3 regions of the Delftia sp. ASV31 genome follow, and region 2 is predicted to be linked to each of the others. Evidence: predicted binding sites of a transcription regulator. Region 2 holds the regulator's gene; each other region holds the start of a gene.
What was found. Region 2 encodes LexA, which represses DNA repair genes until DNA is damaged. Its sites were predicted from a motif close to ACTGTATNNNNATACAGT; they were not measured.

Region 1 (4,208 bases), on a different contig from region 2:
CGGGCCGTCCTTGAGCACGTCGCCCATCAGGGTGTGCAGGCGCGCATCGGCAGGCGCGATGCGCGACTCCGCAGGCGCTGCGGCCGGCACGGCCAGCGGTGCCGTCAGGCGCACCTGCACGCCAGGCTGCCAGCCGGCCCGCTCGAACACGGCCGCCACGGCGCTGGCGCGCAGCAGTTGCTGGGCGGGTGAGTCACCGGCCACGTCAGTGCGGGGCTGCAGCGCGGCCTGCACGGCCTGCTGCGACCCGGTTGCGGACGGGTCCACGCCAGAAGCCAGCGCAGGCGGCACGGCCAGCCGGTCCGAGCCGACCATGGCCGATTGCTGCAGCGCAGCCCAAAGTTGTGCGTTGCTCATACCGGATCACCCTGGTTCTGCCAGATACATTGCTGGGCGGTTTCGCCTTCGCGGGCCTGCCAGGCGCTCAGCAGCCGCCAGCGGCCCACGGCCGGGCCGGGTTCCCATTCGCCAAACAGCTGCATGGGCGCACCGCCGCTGAGCGCCAGCAGGCGCCAGGCCTCGGCATCTTCAATCGCCACGGGAACGGGCTGCACTGGCGCCGCCGTGCCAGGGGCGACCGGCGATGCATCCGGCGCTTGGGGCCAGGCCGCGAACCACTGGCCCTGGGCGGGCACCAGCCGCAGCCGGTCCTGGCACAGCGGCTGCGTGGCCTGCAGCGGGTTGGCGGCAATGCGCTGGCCCAGCAGTTGCAGGACGTCGCCCCCGGCCGAGTTGGCCAGCGGGCTGGCGCCATCGGCAGGCAGCGCAGGCCCGTTGCCATTGGCCGCAATGGCGCGCAGCGGCGCATGGCCCGGATAGAAATTCAGCGCGCAGCCGTAGCAATGGCCCGGCACCCAGGCCGATTCGAAGCCGCGGCCGCCCTGCGCATAGTCCAGCACCAGGGCCATGCGCCCAGTGCGCTGGCCCTGCAGCCAGACGCGCCGCTCCATGAGTCGGCCTTCGCGCTCGATCATGCGCAGGCCGGCCACCAGCCATTCGTCCTCGACCAGCTGGCCCCTGGCCTGCACCTCGGCCTTGTCCATGGGCCAGCCCAGCGCGGCCATCACGTCGGCCTTGACCTCGGGGCTGAGCGATTCGCGGCGGCGCACGGCGTCGATGATCAACTGCCAGTGGCCCAGCTGCACCAGCATGTCGCGCGGCCAGTCGCGGTGGCTGTCCACCAGATCCCGGCAATCCTTGATGCGCGCCGCCATGCCGGTGGCCTGCGCATCGACCATGCGCGCGGCCATGTTGTTCCAGCGCTGGCGCATCTGCGTGTCGCTGGCCTGGTTGGCCAGGCCCGCACGCACCATGTCCTGCATCCACAGCGACAGTTCCTGCAGGCCGGCTTCGACCTTGTCCCAGCGCTTGTCCTCGCGCCTGGCCTGCTGTTTGGCCGCGACCTCGGGATCGGGTGGCGGCTCGGCCGCTGCGGCGGCAGCCTTGGCCTCTTTCTTCTCGGCCTTTTCCTGGCGGCTGTCCAGCCAGGTCTGCACCCAGGCAGGCGGATCAACGCCTTCGGGGACTTGCCCGCCGGCACGCATCAGCATCAGCGCCAGCCCGTGCTTGCAGGGGAATTTGCGGCTGGGGCAAGAGCATTTGAAGGAAGGCCCCGACAGGTCCACCTGGGTCTGGTAGGGCTTGCTGCCGCTGCCCTGGCATTCACCCCAGACCGCCACATCATTGGCGCCCATGGCGGGCCATTTGGCGGGCGATTGCAGGCCCTTGGCGGCCTTGCTGGATGAGGCGTCCGGCGACAGCGCCAGCACTTCGCTCTCTGTTCCTAATACACGCGACACCGAAGCTCCCTCTCCAAGTGTTTGTCATCGCCGGGCGCATTGAATGAAACGGCACTGCCCGGCAAAACTGAAAGCCTATCAGCAATAGTTATCGGCAATTTGAAACAATTCACAACAACACCAAGCCTCTCTCCCATGAATGGGGAACCCCATGGCGCGCAGCCAGCTGCGCTATATCAGCGCATGCATTGATGGCACCAAGCCATGCCAGCCTTCAGGCATTGCGAAAGACGCAGAAAACACGCATTCACCATTTCCTGCGATGCACATCGCCACCCATTGAAAGCAAGCACTCATTCCGCACCTGAAAACGGTTTCATTCCATTGCACTGGCAACCATTGCAATCCGCTGGCCATTGCGATAGCGCGACAGTGCGTTCGACCCGCAGCCAGGCAAGGCCGGACCAGACCCTGGCTGGGGGATGGGCTCTCAGAAAACCGGACGTGCCATGCAAATATACTGTATATTTATACAGCCATGGAGCTGCAACGCAAACTTTTCATCCTCGCCGACGCCGCCAAGTACGACGCCAGCTGCGCCTCCAGCGGATCGCAGGGGCGCGACTCGCTGGACGGCAAGGGCATTGGCTCGGTCACCGGCATGGGCATCTGCCACAGCTATGCGCCCGACGGGCGCTGCATCTCGCTGCTCAAGATCCTGCTGACCAATGTCTGCATCTTCGACTGCCGCTACTGCATCAACCGCAAGAGCTCCAACGTGCAGCGCGCCCGCTTCACGGTGGCCGAGGTGGTGCAGTTGACGCTGGATTTCTACCGGCGCAACTGCATCGAGGGGCTGTTCCTGTCCAGCGGCATCATCCGTTCCAGCGACTACACCATGGAGCAACTGGTGGAAGTGGCGCGCCGCCTGCGCGAGGAGCATGACTTTCGCGGCTACATCCATCTGAAGACCATCCCGGATGCCGCCCCCGAATTGCTGGCCCAGGCAGGCCGCCATGCCGACCGCCTGAGCATCAATGTGGAACTGCCCACGGCCAGCGGCCTGGCGCAGTTCGCGCCTGAAAAGGATGGGCAGCGCATACGCCAGGCCATGCAGGGCGTGGACCGGCATGTACAGGCCTGGCGCGCGGCCACGCGCGAGCAGCGCCAGGCGCAGTCCCTGCCCGGCGCGCCCGCGCAGCGCGCCGCCGTGCCCCGCTTTGCGCCGGGCGGGCAGAGCACGCAGATGATCGTGGGCGCCGACCGCGCAACCGATGCCGACATCCTCGAATCCAGCCACACGCTGTATGCGGGCTACGGCCTGCGCCGCGTGTACTACTCGGCCTTCAGCCCCATTCCCGATGCCTCGCGCGATCTGCCGCCGCAGGCGCCGCCCCTCATGCGCGAGCACCGGCTCTACCAGGCCGACTGGCTGATGCGCTTTTACGGCTACGGGGCGGGCGAGATCGCGGCGGCCAGCCGCCACGGCATGCTGGACCTGGAGATCGACCCCAAGCTGGCCTGGGCGCTGGCCAACCGACAGCAGTTCCCCGTGGACCTCAACCGTGCGCCACGCAGCCTGCTGCTGCGCGTGCCGGGCCTGGGCACGCAGACGGTGGACCGCCTGCTGGCGGCGCGCCGCGTGCGCAGGCTGCGGCTGGACGATCTGCTGCGGCTGCGCGCCCCCGTGCAAAAGGCCCTGCCCTTCGTGCTGATCGACGGCCACCGGCCCCTGCTGGGCGAGACCGACTCGGCCGCGCTGCGCACACGGCTGATCGCGCAGTCGCAGGCCAGCCAGGCCCAGGCACGGCACAGCGGCATGCGCGTGCAAAACGCGCTGCAGGCCAGCCTGTTCTAGCGCCTGGAGCACGCCATGCAAGCACAGGCTCTCACCATCGAACTCGACAGCCCCGACGACTGGCCCGGCTTTCGCGCAGCCTGCAGGGCGCTGCTGGCCCATGGCGCCGACCCCGCCCTGGTGCGCTGGCGGTGGCCTGACACGCAGGGTGCGCAGCCACTCGGCGCGGGGGTGGACCTGTTTTCCAGCGCGCCGCAGCAGGCCATGCCCGCCTCGGCGCTTGCCGGGCTGGCCGGCCCCGGCGAGGCAGGGCTGTCCCTGTCGGACACCCAGATGTCCGCGCTGCGCCATGCCTGCATGCACCGCGCGGCGGGCCGCTTCGAGCTATGCCACCGCTGGCTGGCGCGCATGCAGGCCCGGCCCGAACTGAGGCTGGATGCGCTGGATGCGGACTGGCGCGCCATCGAGGCCCTGGCCCGCCCCGTCTCGCGCGAGATCCACAAGATGCACGCTTTTGTGCGCTTTCGGACCACGCAGCGGCAGAACCAGCCCGATCTGCACATTGCCTGGTTCGAGCCCGAGCACCACATCGTGCGCGCGGCGGCGCCCTTCTTCTGCAAGCGCTTTGCCAACATGCACTGGGCCATCCTCACGCCGCAATGCAGCGCGCA
Region 2 (4,208 bases):
GGCAGATGCGACAGTTGCGCGGTGACGGATTGCACGCGCAGCCAGGCGCGCTGGTGGGCGGGATCGGCGTCATGCCATTTCTGCCAGTCCTGTTGCAGGCCCGCTGTGGCAGAGGCGCCGCGCAGTTTCACGTGCCAGGCGGCGGCCTCATGCAAGGCGCGGCGGTCGTTGCCTTCCAGATGTCTCTCGCCCATGTGGCTATGCCAGGACCAGGCAGCAATGCTCCATCGCCCGGGTCAGGTAGTTGCTGACGGTGCGCAGCGATACACCCAGGCGCTGGGCGATCTCTGGGTAGCTCAGTTCCTCGAACTGGGCCAGCACGAAGGCTTCGCGAACCTTGGGGGGAAGACCCTGGAGCATGCGGTCCACATCCAGCAGGGTCTGCTGGACGATGGCCTGCTCTTCGGGCGAAGGCGCCAGCGATTGTGGCAACTGGGCCAGATAGTCCAGATAGGACTGCTCCAGCGTGCGGCGGCGAAACAGGTCGGCGACCAGGCCCCGGGCGATGGTGGCCAGGTAGCGCCTGGGTTCGCGGATGTCCTGCTGCGGCAGGGGCGAGCGCAGCAGGCGCACAAAGGTGTCCTGGGCCAGGTCGGCGGCATCGTCACGGTTGCCCAGGCGTTTGCGCAGCAGGCTTTCCAGCCAGGGATGGTGGTTCTGGTAGAGGCTGTGCACGGAGAAGGCTGGGGCGGAGGAGGCGGCGCAGTGGCAATCGCTGCTGCAAAAGATAATAAGAATGCTTATCAATTATCTTTCAGGCCGGCACCCCTCCCGCAAAGAGGGCGTCCACTGTTGCATGTGCGCTACAGGGCAATGGTGGCCGCCAGCCTGCATCAGCTTTGCGCAGGCCGATTCCTCGTGCGGCACGCGGTCCGCGCCACCCAGGTTTGTGTCGTGCAAGGTGTGTCGCACACCTTGCATCGGGGCCTCAGTTGGCTGCTGGTCCGCCATGCGCTTCCATGCGCTCCAGCGCAGCGCAGACATCGGCCATGCGCCCGGAGATGAACAGGCATTCCGGCTGCTCCTGCGGCGACCGCTGGATGATGCGCAGGCCTGAAGGCTGCTCAGGTGCGGATTGCAGGGCGGGCTGCGTCGGCAGCAAGGGCAGGATCAGCTGGGCATCTCCATGGTCTGCAGCGCGTGCTGCCTTGCCGCGGCGCTGCTGGCTGCGCCGGCGTGCCTTGCTGAAAGAGATCACGTTGGCGGGCTCGGGTGCTGCGGCAGGTAATGGCTGGCACTCAGGGGCTTGTGCAAGAGGCATGGCCGACTCCATGGCGGTCGCAGTCAGGCGGATGCCATGTGCCAGGCGCAGGAAGGAAAAAGAAGACAGTGTTGGCAGAGCGAATCCCATGTGACGACTCCTGTTGGCGTGTTTCAAAGAGGCATGGACACAGGCAGGATTGCGGTTTGCGGGCAAAGCTCCGCCCAGGGCGAAGCTCCAAGGCTTCGCGCCTACCACCTGGGCGGTGCGTGAAATGGGATGAGGCGGCCTGAGAAGGGCCGCCAGTCCGGCTTACATGGACATGCTGTTGCGGATCAGCCCCACGGCCAGGCCTTCAATGGCAAAGGCCTCTTCGGGGGCGACGCGGATCACCGGGTAATCGGGGTTCTCCGGCAGAAGTTCCACGCCCTGCGTGGTGCGGCGCAGGCGCTTGACGGTGACTTCGTCACCCAGGCGCGCCACGACGATCTGGCCGTTGCGGGCTTCGTGTGCGGACTGCACGGCCAGCAGGTCGCCGTCCATGATGCCCGCGTCGCGCATGGACATGCCGCGCACGCGCAGCAGATAGTCGGGGCGCGTCTGGAACAGGCTGGGCTCGACGGAATAGGTTTGGTCGATGTGTTCCTGCGCGAGAATGGGCGAGCCCGCCGCAACGCGGCCCACCAGGGGCAGCATCAGCGGTGCCAGGGCCGACAGCGGCAGTCCGAAGCTGGTGCCGCGCGCGGCATTGATGTTGCGCACGGTGTCGGTACGCAGGCGAATGCCGCGCGAGGTGCCGCTGACCAGTTCGATCACACCTTTGCGGGCCAGGGCCTGCAGGTGTTCCTCGGCAGCGTTGGCGGACTTGAAGCCCAGCGTGTTGGCGATTTCCGCGCGGGTGGGGGGCGCGCCCGTGCGGGAGATGGCGGCCTGGATCAGGTCCAGGATCTGTTGCTGGCGGGCGGTGAGCTTGGGATGGTCGAGCATGGCGTGCGTCCGGTCCTTGAGGGCAGATGGCAGGCTGGGAGGCCATCTGATGATTTATACAGTATCTGTATTTTTAACCAGTTTTCCAAGAGGTGCAAGTGGGGCAGTCAAAGTTGGTGATTCTGGGCACGGGCGGGACCATCGCCGGCCGGGCGGATTCGCAGTCGCAGGGCGTGGGGTACAAGGCCGGGCAGATCACGGTGCAGTCGCTGCTGGAGGCCGTGCCGGACCTGGAGCAGCAGGCGCTGGGGCCCGTGCAGACGCAGCAGATCGCGCAGGTGGACAGCAAGGATATGGACTGGCCCGTGTGTCGCGCGTTGCTGCGCGCCTGCACGCAGGCACTGGAGGATGCGGATACACGCGCCGTGGTGATCACGCATGGAACGGACACGCTGGAAGAGACGGCCTGGCTGCTGCACAGCCTGCTGCCGGCCACCAAACCCATTGTGTTGACCTGCGCCATGCGCCCGGCCACGGCCCTGTTGGCAGACGGACCGCAGAATCTGCGCGATGCCGTGACCGTGGCTGCCAGCGGCGGGCGCAGCGGCGTATGGGTGGTGGCAGGCGGCGAGGTGCATGCGGCAGCCCAGGTGCAGAAGGTCCATCCCTACCGGCTGCAGGCAATGCGCTCCGTGGAAGGCGGGCCGCAGGCGTTGGTGGAGGAAGGGCGTGTGCGCTGGCTGGTGCCCGCCGCGCCGTCCGCGCGGGCCATGGTGCCTGCGGCCATGTCATCTGATCTGCTGGCGCTGGATGAGCTGCCCTGGGTCGAGGTGGTGTTCAGCGGCGCCTTGGCGCGTGCCAGCGGCGTGGATGCGCTGGTGGCGGCAGGCGTGCGTGGCATCGTCGTGGCTGGCACGGGCAATGCGACGGTTCACGAAGGCATGGAAGCGGCCTTGCAGCGTGCCCGCGACAAGGGCGTCTGGATCTGGCGGGGCACGCGCTGTGCAGAAGGCCTGCCCGTGGCCTCCGGCCTTGGGACCAACCCGGCAGAGGCCGATCTGGCGCATCTGCCCGTGGCAAAGGCCCGAATTGCGATGATGCTGGCGCTGGCAGTGCAGCCGCGCGATTGAGCCGGGCGGCGACGCCGGCATTTCTTCAGTTGCTGGCGGTCAACAAAAAAGCACCCGGCGGGTGCTTTTTTCGTTGCGGCACATGGCCTGCATCACTCAGCCAGTGCAGCCAGTGCGCGTTGGGTGATGTCCTCGACCGAGCCCAGGCCGCTGATGGCGCGGTACTTGGGTGCCGCTGCGGCTTCCTTTTCGGCCCATGCGCGGTAGTAGTCCACCAGGGGGCGGGTCTGGCTGCTGTAGACGTCCAGGCGCTTCTTGACGGTTTCTTCCTTGTCGTCTTCGCGCTGCACCAGCGGCTCGCCGGTCACGTCGTCCAGGCCTTCGACCTTGGGCGGGTTGAACTTGACGTGGTAGGTGCGGCCCGAGGCGGGGTGGGAGCGGCGGCCGCTCATGCGCTCGATGATGGCGTCGAAGGGCACATCGATCTCCAGCACGTAGTCCAGCTTCACGCCAGCGGCCTTCATGGCGTCTGCCTGGGGAATGGTGCGGGGAAATCCATCAAACAGGAAGCCGTTGGCGCAATCGGCCTGGGCGATGCGTTCCTTGACCAGATTGATGATCAGGTCGTCGCTGACCAGTTGACCGGCGTCCATCACGGCCTTGGCCTGCTGGCCCAGGGGCGTTCCGGCCTTGACGGCGGCACGCAGCATGTCACCGGTGGAAATCTGGGGGATGCCGTACTTCTGGCAGATGAAAGCGGCTTGCGTGCCTTTGCCGGCGCCGGGTGCGCCCAACAAAATCAGTTTCATGGAAGTCCTTGAGGAGAGTAGAAATTCTTGTCTGCCGGATCGGCCCACCGGGGCGGACAGTCCATGCGTCATATTTTTGTCGCGGGCAAGGATAGCACGCACAGGGCTAACACTGGCTTACACGCAGAGGGCAAAACTGTCGCCTGTGCAATCTCCAAAAACTGCGTTTTGCTGTCCGACAAAACCGCATGTGCAGTTGTG
Region 3 (4,208 bases), on a different contig from region 2:
GCACCCGGCCTTCGCCATGCCCAAGACCTGCGAATGGCGGCTGATGCGCAGCGAGGCGCTGATTCTTCTCGCGCCCCGGGACATGAAGGTGCGCGATCCGCTGCTCACGGCCGCACGCGAGCCTTTCATCCAGTACGACCGCAAGGTGGTGGCAGGAAAAATGGCGGATGAATACCTGCGGGGCCACGGCATCAAGCCAAAAGTGCGCTTCGAGCTGGACGGCATCGAGCAGATCGCACAGCTGGTTGCGGAAGGCTTCGGTGTCTCCATCCTGCCGGACTGGCCCGTGCTGGGACCGCCGGATGCCAGGACGCGCCGATGGCCGCTGCCCCCTCCGAGCCCGTCCCGCGAAGTGGGCATGGTGTGGCTGCGATCGTCGGTGCGCTCCCCGCTGGCGGCCGCCTTGTCCGAGCTGATCGATTCCCGCTAGCGAACCATGCCCTGACCTGTGCCTGGCACGCAGGCTCTCAGAAAAGGCTGCGTTGCGGCAGCAAAAGCGACGGGTGGTAGAGGCTGCAATCGAGCCGCAGCGGCTCGCGGTTGAAGCCGTGGCGGCGGCAGGCCAGGGCGAAGCGCTGGCGCAGCAGCTCGGCCCAGTGGCCCGTGCCTTTCATGCGCTGGCCGAACTCTGCGTTGTAGACGCGGCCGGCCTCGCGTTGCTCGCCCTGGATGCCGTGCAGGTCGCGCACGCGCTCCATCACGCGGCGGGCGCGGTCGGGGTAGTGCACCTGCAGCCATTGCTCGAACAGCGGTGCCACTTCCCAGGGCAGGCGCAGCACGGCATAGAAGGCGTGGCGCGCGCCTGCGTCGGCGGCCGCCTCCAGCACCTTCTCCAGGTCTTCGTTGATGAAGGGAATCTGCGGTGCCAGGCTCACGCCCACGGGCACGCCCGCCTCGGTCAGCGCGCGGATGCTGCGCAGCCGGCGGTGCGGCGCGGCCGCGCGCGGCTCCAGGTGGCGTGCCAGGTCGGCATCCAGCGTGGTCAGCGTGATGTGCACCGAGGCCAGGCCCTGGCGCGCCAGCGGGGCCAGCAGGTCCAGGTCACGCTCCACCCCGCTGCCCTTGGTGACGATGGAAAACGGGTGGCGCGCCTCGGCCAGCACTTCGATCAGGCGGCGCGTCAGCCCCAGTTCGCGCTCCACGGGCTGGTAGCAGTCGGTGACCGAGCCCAGCATCACGGGCGCGGCCACATGGCTGGCGCGCGACAGCTCGGCGCGCAGCAGCTCGGGCAGGTTCTGCTTGGCGATGAGCCGGGTCTCGAAGTCCAGCCCCGGCGACCAGCCCAGGTAGCTGTGCGTGGGCCGGGCATAGCAATAGATGCAGCCGTGCTCGCACCCCCGGTAGGGATTGAGCCCCATGTGAAACGGCAGGTCGGGCGACTGGTGGCGGCTCAGCGCCGAGCGGGCCTGCTCCCAGCGCAGTTCGGTGCGCAGGGGCGTGGCCTCTTCGCCTCCGGCAGGCGCCTCAAGGCTGCCCCAGCCGTCATCGAAGGCCTCGCGCGGGTCGGTGGTGAAGCGGTGGGCCAGCTGGCTGGCTGCGCCCCGGCCCTTGACGGCGTGCAGGGGCACCCGGGCCGTGTCGTGATGGGGCGTGAGAGGACTGGGAAGCATGGAGTAACTGTATAAAAATACAGTCATACCGCCAAGCACTCCCCGCATGCCTGCAGTTGCGAAGTGGGTTTTGCCGGCTTGGCAAGTGCCCACGCCAATCCGCACCGTACCGTGCGGGTTCGCTTGGCAGAACCCACACGGGCCTGCACAATGGGCCTATCGCACCAACTTGGTGCTTTTCTCTTTTCTGAAGATGCCTTGGCCCGGACAACCGCGTTGCCCGGGCTTTTGTCCGTTTGGGCGCCGCTGCCCTTCACTGCAGCCACGGCGCAAGCACACAAGGGAGCCAACACCATGGAGCGCAAGCCCCACATCATTCTTTCGTCCCTGGACCTGGAGCGCATCGAGGCCCTGCTGGACAAGCAACCCGCCTTCCCCGGCCGCGAGGCGCTCGAGGCCGAGCTGGACCGCGCCGACGTGCTCGAACCCAAGGAAATGCCGCCCAATGTGGTGACCATGAACTCCACCGTGCGCTTCACGCTGCTGGAGTCGGGCAAGTCCAACACGCTGACCCTGGTCTATCCCAAGGAGATGGATGGCAGCTCCGACAAGGTGTCGGTCTTCGCGCCCGTGGGCATTGCCCTGCTGGGCCTGAGCGTGGGCGACCAGTCGCGCATGGCCGGCCCCTCGGGCCAGGTCACCGTGCGCGTGGATGCCATCGAGTTCCAGCCGGAAAGCGCAGGCGAGCTGCACCGTTGAACGCCGACCGGCGTGAAGCGAAAAAGGCAGCCAACCGGCTGCCTTTGTTGTTTGTGGACTGATGCACCGCGCCTCAGCGCAGGCCTGCCAGAAACGCCGCGATCAGGCCGGTGCCCACCAGGCCCGCCTGCCAGCGCAGCGCCATGTGCCAGCTGGGAACGTGGCGCTCCACGCGCTCGTACAGCAGATGGCCGGCCGCAATCGACAGCACAAAGGCCGTGCACATGCCCAGCAGGGCGGCGGGAATGGAATGTGGCCAGAAATGGCTTTCCACGGCATTGACCAGCAGGCAGACCGAGAAGTGCACGAGAAACACCGAGTACGAAATCTTGCCCAGCCGACGCAGCGGCGCCCAGCCTTGTGCCTGCGCAAACGCGGGGCTGCGCATGGCCACGACCAGGGCCAGCGCCGTGGCACCGGCCAGCGCGATGCGGTCGCGCCACTCCAGTGCCAGTGCCGCCACGACCAGGGCCACGATCAGCAGGGACCAGCTCCAGGCCGTCGAGGACTTGTCCGCATGCGCGGCCCAGTAGGCCAGCATGCCCAGGCCGTAGGCGCCAAAGAAGTACGGCGCCCACACATCCCATTGCGCATCCAGATTGAAGCCCAGCAGCGAAGCCGCCACGCCGATCACTACCAGCGCCTGCGCCACGCTCAGCGCCCAGGGCCAGCAGCGTGACAGGGCGTCGCCGCCAAAGCGGCGGCGCAGCAAGGCACCGCCCCAGCGCGTGCCGGCCAGCAGCAGCGCCGTCAGCGCAAACAGCTGGAAGTCAATGGACACATACCAGACGCCCGCAGACAACGATTCCTCGCCCACGATGTTCTGCAGCAGCAGCGCATGCGCCACCAATTGCCAGAGATCGGGCTCGCCCGACACCGAGGCATGGTCGAACCAGGGCCGCACGGCCGCCGAGACCACGATGGCCACGACCAGCGCCACCGCATAGGGCACGACCAGACGCACGAAGCGGCGCCCGATGCGCGACCACGGATCGCTGTGCTGGCCGTGGCCTTGCGGCGCCATGCTGGCTGCCGCCAGGTAGCCGCCCAGCACCAGGAAGATCTGCACGGCCATGCGCGCATATTCATAGAGCCAGTCGATGAGGTCCGGCGCGGCCGGATGGGCGATATCGGACATGGGGCCGTAGAAGGCCAGGTGGTGCCAGATGATGGCGGCACAGGCCAGGCCCTTGGTGCAGTCGATCAGTGCACTGCGGCTAGCGTGGGACATGGGGCAATCTGTAGTCGGTACGGGGCGGGAAGGCGCAGGGCCCGGGCCGCCTGGCCGCAAGCCCGCAAAGGCGCCATTGTGCGCCTTTTGGACGCGACTTGCAGAAAGCTGACACATCACTTCCCAAGCCGCCCGGAGCGTGCCGCGCACGCGCAGGCACAATGCATGCCATGACGCAATCCAAACCTCTTCCGGCGTTGAACCGGCAGTTCGTCTCGCACTTCGGCGAGATGGGCAGCCGCTGGGGCATCAACCGCACGGTAGGCCAGATCTACGCACTGCTGTTTCTTTCGCCCGAGCCGCTCAATGCCGACCAGATCGCCGAGACGCTGGAGTTCTCGCGCTCCAACGTAAGCATGGGGCTCAAGGAATTGCAGGCCTGGCGCCTGGTGCAATTGCGCCACCAGCCCGGCGACCGGCGCGAGTATTTCGAGGCGCCGCAGGATGTCTGGGAAATCTTCCGCCGCCTGGCCGAGGAACGCCGCCGCCGCGAGATCGAGCCCACCCAGTCCATGCTGCGCGCCGCCATGCTGGAGGAAGTCACCACCGAAGAGGAACGCTACGCCCAGCAGCGCATGCGCGACATGTACGAGCTGATCGACCGGCTCATGAACTGGTTCGACGACGTGCAGCGCCTGTCGCCCGAGACCGCCATGCAGCTCATGGGC

Region 1: a site for LexA is predicted at 2,259-2,276, ahead of JHD82_RS01440 (putative DNA modification/repair radical SAM protein). Genes of this name have one in related genera too.
Region 3: a site for LexA is predicted at 1,617-1,634, ahead of JHD82_RS02365 (PA0069 family radical SAM protein). Genes of this name have one in related genera too.

The regions. Positions count from the first base shown of each region.
Region 1 covers NZ_JAELTK010000002.1:117,906-122,113, reverse strand. Annotated here, with positions in the region: gene JHD82_RS01450 (DUF5691 domain-containing protein) at 1-357, opposite strand, end outside; gene JHD82_RS01445 (SWIM zinc finger family protein) at 354-1,799, opposite strand; gene JHD82_RS30250 (hypothetical protein) at 1,951-2,082, shown strand; gene JHD82_RS01440 (putative DNA modification/repair radical SAM protein) at 2,278-3,597, shown strand; gene JHD82_RS01435 (TIGR03915 family putative DNA repair protein) at 3,613-4,208, shown strand, end outside.
Region 2 covers NZ_JAELTK010000033.1:53,724-57,931, reverse strand. Annotated here, with positions in the region: gene JHD82_RS14005 (FecR domain-containing protein) at 1-194, opposite strand, end outside; gene JHD82_RS14000 (sigma-70 family RNA polymerase sigma factor) at 199-675, opposite strand; gene JHD82_RS13995 (hypothetical protein) at 929-1,351, opposite strand; gene lexA (transcriptional repressor LexA) at 1,514-2,188, opposite strand; gene JHD82_RS13985 (asparaginase) at 2,287-3,258, shown strand; gene adk (adenylate kinase) at 3,351-4,007, opposite strand.
Region 3 covers NZ_JAELTK010000004.1:12,245-16,452, reverse strand. Annotated here, with positions in the region: gene JHD82_RS02370 (LysR family transcriptional regulator) at 1-430, shown strand, start outside; gene JHD82_RS02365 (PA0069 family radical SAM protein) at 468-1,610, opposite strand; gene rnk (nucleoside diphosphate kinase regulator) at 1,905-2,309, shown strand; gene JHD82_RS02355 (acyltransferase) at 2,383-3,540, opposite strand; gene JHD82_RS02350 (GbsR/MarR family transcriptional regulator) at 3,702-4,208, shown strand, end outside.